2 regions of the Zooshikella sp. RANM57 genome follow, and region 1 is predicted to be linked to the other one. Evidence: riboswitches for the same ligand, from Rfam matches in the RefSeq annotation. Region 1 holds a riboswitch; the other holds the start of a gene.
The links. Region 1 has a riboswitch for thiamine pyrophosphate ahead of thiB (thiamine ABC transporter substrate binding subunit). Riboswitches for the same ligand answer to the same signal wherever they lie in the genome.
Positions count from the first base shown of each region.

Region 2: it holds a riboswitch for thiamine pyrophosphate, as region 1 does, so the genes downstream of both, thiC (phosphomethylpyrimidine synthase ThiC) here and thiB (thiamine ABC transporter substrate binding subunit) in region 1, are expected to answer to the same signal.

Region 1 covers NZ_JBOIUB010000001.1:158,268-161,697, reverse strand. Annotated here, with positions in the region: gene ACQ96U_RS00755 (ABC transporter permease subunit) at 1-370, opposite strand, end outside; gene thiB (thiamine ABC transporter substrate binding subunit) at 346-1,413, opposite strand; TPP riboswitch at 1,583-1,701, opposite strand; gene ACQ96U_RS00745 (DUF6933 domain-containing protein) at 1,844-2,359, shown strand; gene ACQ96U_RS00740 (multicopper oxidase family protein) at 2,474-3,430, shown strand, end outside.
Region 2 covers NZ_JBOIUB010000010.1:148,933-152,362, forward strand. Annotated here, with positions in the region: gene ACQ96U_RS19730 (substrate-binding periplasmic protein) at 1-14, shown strand, start outside; gene lepB (signal peptidase I) at 136-786, opposite strand; TPP riboswitch at 1,149-1,270, shown strand; gene thiC (phosphomethylpyrimidine synthase ThiC) at 1,459-3,390, shown strand; gene thiS (sulfur carrier protein ThiS) at 3,393-3,430, shown strand, end outside.

The DNA of each region.
Region 1 (3,430 bases):
GATTCAACCAGCCACTGCGCCCATAGACTTGGACTATTCCTAAAATCACCACAATAACAGGTAGCGCAAAACAAACCTGCAACAATGCCATTAACCACTGACGCCCCCAAAATACTCTGCGAGCAATGGCTAACGAAAAAAGCACTGCCCCTCCCACACTCAGTAGTGCAGACAGTCCAGCTTGCTTAATTGAAAACAGTAATACTTGCTGTAACCAGGGATCATCCAGTATTACCCACTCGACATCCGTAAAGGCATACTTGATAACATTAAACAATCCCCAGCTTAAACCTAGCCAAACACAGCCTGTGGCAATGACACCAGGAGTATATTTTAATAAACGACTCACTGACTGACTGCTCGACGCCACTGACGAATCCATTGCTGACGTTGTTTAGCTATCACATCCAGAGGCATTTCCAAAGACTTACGTGGCGTAATCAGCTGCCCAAAAGCTGGAGGTAACTGTTTAATAGCCCGAACTGGCAACATCCAGTTATGGGTAGCAATAATGCGTTGAGCATTGGGCGTGAGCAAGAAGGTAAGAAATTGACGTGCCAATTTAGGGTGTTTGCTTTGAGCCAACTGAGCCGCCACTTCAACTTGTAAAGTATGACCTTCATTAAACGCAGCCGCTTGATAATGAGTCACCTTATCCACTTCCTGGTGGTAAGCGGGTGATGTGGTATAGCTCAGCACCATATCAGCTTCACCCTTTAAAAACATGCCGTAAGCCTCACTCCAACCTTTGGTGACTGTTACCGTATGTGTTGCTAACTGCTGCCAGGCTTGAGCGGTTTGATCACCAAACACCTGCTGCATCCATAGCAATAAACCCTGTCCAGGTGTACTGGTCCGAGGGTCCTGGTAAATAACCTGGATGTCTTGTCGTTTTACCAACGAGGCTAACGATTGAGGTGGATTCTTTAACTTACGGGAGTCATAAATAAATGCAAAGTAACCATAGTCATAAGGTACAAATACCTTATCCTGCCAAGGCTCAGGTAATGTGAGTGGTGGTAATGACTGCTGATGAGGCGCAAACAATTTGAGTTTTTTGGCTGCCACAAGCAAATGCTGATCAAGGCCTAAAACAATATCCGCGGGTAAGTGTTCACCTTCCAAACGGAGTCGGTTGAGCAGCCCAACCCCATCAGTGCTACTTAACCAATTTAATGTACATTGACACTGTTCTTCAAAGGCTGCTTTTAATTTAGGACCTGGCCCCCACTCACTGATAAATGACTCATAGGTAAACACTGTCAATGTAAGTGGCTGCGGTGGTTCAGTCGCGCCAGCGAGTACAGGTGCTATTAAGCATAAAACCAAAAGCCTAGGTATTAAAATCTTGGATCTTTTCTTTAAACGCAGTGCATGCACAACCGTCATAAACAGATGCTTGATCGACAACATCAAAATATTCCCCATCCTCTTCTTCGCGGCTGTCACAAAGTGACTGCGATAGCCTTCTTACGGGTAAAAAGCACTAATTAATATGATTTTTAGCGAAAACGATTAACTTTATCTGGTTGCTCAGAGGGTAGGCTGGAGAGACTGCCAATATGCCATATAGAAGCGCATCTTCGGGACAGCACTCAACTTCCTACGCCAGTATTAACTGGATCAGGTTCTACGGGTATTTCTCAGCGAACGTGATTATTCAAAATAAACAACCACAGATTTGCACCCCGATGAGTTCGGTCGTATTGTATACCGTTAGTGTTTATGTAACCAAGCCCCGTTCTACTAACGCCAAGCACATTAATCACTGCTAGGCTTAATGTATTCAGAAGAAGATCTATTACACTTTCTTTACATTACTCACAACACCTAGTTAATGCCTATGTTGGTTTTACGTTGTACGCAAAAGGTCATCAAAGCCGCCGGGCTGACAACCAGTGATATTGCACCACCACAAACACAAGGATATTTAGGCGCGTGGTATTGTAATATTGTCTCTATTCGTGGCAGTTACAGTTTATTCTTTACTCATGAAACCACGCTATACAGCCATGCACTCTTGAATATTAAGAAACAAACCGTTCGAAACATCACCACGGCTTTCAAAGACAGCTTAAAGCAAAACCTTTTATTTGAAGGATTCAACTCAGTTACTCTGACAAATTATTTCCAACAGACTGAAAAGTGCACCTTTACTAAAACCTGTAGCCGACGGGTGCTTGGTTCGATGAATGATCTTGTACATATGCTAGCTGGCTTCCTAGAAGAACAACCCTTAATTGGTGAGCAAACTCTCCTTCGTATTATTCAAGATATCAACACCACCCCCATGAGTATGCTGGATATGAACTCAGGTATTCATGCCATGCGCCGCTTAATGATGAAAGTTGCTGTTTGAGATTGAGATTGTTTTTCAATACTATTTACTAATCCACACACTATGTTTCCATAGTCCACCTATCTCCTAAAAACGTCCTGCTCCTAAAGACGTCCTGTATTAGGAATGTTTTCGATGTCTATATCCCGTCGCCAATTTATCCAGTCTGCAATGGCCTCCACCTTGATGTGCCAATTTTCCTTTCGAGTCTGGGCTGATGACACCTCACCTGCCTATGACTATGTATTGACGGCTGAACCTGCGGAGATTGACCTCATTACCGAAGCACCAACTGCTGCCTTGGGATTTAACGGCCAATTCCCCGCCCCTGTGCTTCATGCTCAACAAGGCCAACCTATTCGTATTAAGTTTATTAACAAGTTAAATGAACCCACGACCATTCACTGGCATGGTCTGCGCATACCCATTGCCATGGATGGTGTCCCTTTTCTCAGTCAACCACCTATTCCTTCTGGTGGCAGCTTTATTTATGAATTTACGCCACCAGATGCCGGTACATTTTGGTACCACCCACACATGAACAGCACGGAGCAGCTGGGTCGTGGCTTAGTAGGTGCATTAATCGTTCATGAACGACAGGCCCAACCATTTGTAGAAGACATCACCTGTCTGTTGAAAAACTGGCACATTGATAAAAAAGGGCAAATTAAACGCTTATCCATTCCTCGCTATGCTGCCCGCATGGGGACACCAGGCCGCTGGCCCACGGTCAATGGTTTACATCAACCTACGCTTAAAATACCTGCTGGTGAGTGGATACGGCTGCGCCTGCTGAATGCTGACAATACACTCACCTACCGACTGCATATTCCTAATGCTCAAGCATACATTCTGGCCATTGACGGTTGCCCATTAGCAACCCCTCGCCTTCTTACGGAACATGCTATGGGACCTGGTATGCGACTAGACTTAGGATTTATCGCACCCAGTAAAGGTACCACTTGGCAAGTATGGCATGGAGAGCACTATCCACTCCTTAGCCTGGAATCTGTTGTCACCACAAAAAATCAACAGCTTCACGCCGATCAACAAAAGGTAACATCACTACCAATGAACCCCATTCCTCAGCCT
Region 2 (3,430 bases), on a different contig from region 1:
CTTCTCACGATTAACTGGTTTAAAGATGTCTTTCGCTTACTCATTTTATACCCTCTGAGAACAAGGGGGGTATATTGAGAAAACAATTTGTGTTTGGCATGTTATACTTTGTAGCCAAACACAAATTAAGCTTGATTATATAGAATGGAAGAATCGGTTTGTTCTGGGTAGATAGTAATTATTGTAATTTAATGACAATACAACGGTTTTAGATCGACCGACGATTTCATCTCTTGGAATAAAACCTATGACTCTTGAGTCTGCGCTATTATCACGATTATCGCCAAGCACAAGGTATTGATCTTTAGGGACTAATACCGGAGGAAAGTTAGACATGGCTGAACCAGAATTTTTTATCCTAATAGTGTGTTCTACGCCAATTAGATTTTCCGTTTTATCTGAAGTTAAATGTGAGTGCTGAAGGTCTTGATAGTTAAGCTTTTTTCCATTTATATAGAGTACGTTGTTTATTAGAGTTACAGAATCACCTGGAACACCGATAACGCGCTTAACTAACCGTTTTTTTGAAACGGCTGAGTCAAAAACAATAATATCACCGCGAACTGGATCTGAACGTTTTACTAACGATATATGCGTAAATGGTATTCTTATATCGTAAGCCATTTTATTCACTAAAATGCGATCACCTTCTAAAATGGTTGGTTTCATAGAACCGGTTGGAACAGTATTCCAGTCTGCTATAGCACTTCGGAAAACAAACATTAAGCCAAGAATAAGAAAAAATATTTTATTTTCTTTCCAAATACGGTAAAACCACGTTCTCATGCAATTCCTCTATGCTATTTCATTAAAATGTTAGCTTTAACAATATAGGGTACCTCTAAAAATGCACTTTTTCCATGAAAGCTATGTCAGCGCTGTACTCGGATCCTCATGTATGTCTTATACACTGCGGTCCTCCGTGCAGTGCTTCCTTGCTATCACAAAAAAATCACTATTTTTAGAGGTGCCCTATAGTTAAATTAACTAATTCAATACTTATACTGATTGTGAGTTGTAACAGTAATAAATTATATCCATAATTCGTGATGTATATACTGTACCATTAAGGTCATATAAATAACATCTTTAAAAATATTGAGGTGTCAACTACTTGATCTTTGATGACTAAATTTTCTATACTCTTGTACATCTTGTCGGAGTGCCTGTAGAGGTGAGATTACTCATTTCTCTGGCTGAGACTGCAGTTGCGGGATCCGTGGAACCTGATCTGGTTAGCACCAGCGAAGGAAACAAGAGTTACCATAGCATGTAGCGATGTCACTTAGGTGTATAAATCAAACACAGTACACCTGTTACTATTCATTCTTTGTGGCTTTCGTGCAGCGCTTTCAGTAGTTCAGCTTTTGCGCTGCTGAATTGGTTACCGAAACGCTTCCTCTGTTTACTCACGACAAGCAATCACAAATTAAATCCATTGTGGAAGTGTGAGTGCTTATGTCTAGAAATGAAAGTCGTCGAAAGGCCCAGGACTTTATTGAGCAACTTAGTTGCCAGCCATTTCCAAACGCTGAAAAGCTTTATATTACCGGCAGCCAGGATAATATACAGGTTGCAATGCGTCAGATTAAGCTGTCTGATACGTTGACTGGTGGAACTAAAGCTAACCCAACTTTTAAATCTAACTCTCCTGTTCCTGTTTATGACACTTCAGGGCCATATACTGATTCCTCAGTGACAATTGATGTACATAAGGGTTTACCTGCGCTTCGCAAAAGCTGGATAAACGCTCGAAATGACACTGAAGAGTTAACCAGCCTGACTTCTCGTTATGCACAGCAACGTCTGGCTGATGAAGAGCTGAATCACTTACGGTTTGGTTATTTACCCAAACCCAGAAAAGCAAAGCCCGGTGCTAATGTTACCCAACTGCATTATGCCCGCCAGGGAATCATAACACCTGAAATGGAGTATATTGCTATTCGGGAAAATATGGGACGTGAGTATGTTCGTAGCGAAGTACTTAAAAAGCAGCATCCCGGCCAGCATTTTGGTGCAAATTTACCCGACAGTATAACCCCAGAATTTGTACGACAAGAAGTGGCTGAAGGACGCGCGATTATCCCAGCTAATATTAATCATCCAGAATCAGAGCCGATGATTATTGGGCGAAATTTTTTGGTCAAAGTGAATGCTAATATTGGTAACTCAGCAGTGACCTCATCCATTGAAGAAGAAGTGGAGAAATTGGTTTGGGCGACCCGTTGGGGAGCTGATACGGTTATGGATTTATCGACAGGTCGAAATATCCATGAAACCCGGGAATGGATTTTACGTAATTCACCTGTTCCTATTGGCACTGTGCCAATATATCAAGCGCTTGAAAAAGTAAAAGGCGTTGCTGAGGATCTGAGCTGGGAAGTTTTTCGTGACACGTTAATTGAACAAGCAGAGCAAGGTGTAGATTATTTCACCATACATGCGGGTGTACTGCTGCGCTATGTTCCCATGACAGCAGAACGCTTAACGGGCATTGTCTCTCGTGGTGGCTCAATTATGGCAAAGTGGTGTTTGTCCCATCATAAAGAAAACTTTGCTTATACACACTTCGAAGAAATTTGTGAAATTTGTAAGGCTTATGATGTATCACTGTCTCTAGGTGATGGTTTGCGACCAGGCTCTGTAGCTGATGCTAATGATGCGGCTCAATTTGCTGAGCTTAAAACATTGGGTGAGCTAACAAAAATAGCGTGGCAACATGATGTTCAGGTTATTATCGAAGGCCCGGGTCATATTCCAATGCATATGATTAAAGAAAATATGGACTTGCAATTGGAGCATTGCCATGAGGCGCCTTTCTACACATTAGGCCCTTTAGTCACTGATATTGCTCCAGGGTATGATCATATAACCTCAGGGATCGGTGCGGCATTAATCGGTTGGTATGGATGTGCCATGCTTTGTTATGTCACACCTAAAGAACATCTGGGTTTACCCAATAAGGATGATGTTAAAACGGGAATGATTACCTACAAGATTGCCGCACACGCAGCTGACTTGGCAAAAGGACATCCCGGGGCGCAAATTCGAGATAATGCGATGTCTAAAGCACGTTTTGAGTTTCGTTGGGAAGATCAGTTTAATTTAGCATTAGACCCAGATACAGCTCGTGCTTTTCATGATGAAACGCTTCCGCAGGCTTCGGGTAAAGTCGCTCATTTTTGTTCGATGTGTGGTCCAAAATTCTGTTCTATGAAAATCTCTCAGGATGTGCGTGATTATGCGGCAGAGCAGGAGCGTCTTGGCATTAAAATCCAGCTTGTTGATGAAGACGTTATTGTGGATGCCGAACGAGGTATGCAACAAAAGTCGGCTGAATTTAAAGCCAGTGGTGCTGAAATATATCAGCTGATGCTGGAGAAGGATTAATCATGAAACTGAATATTACGGTGAATGATAGTCCCCATCA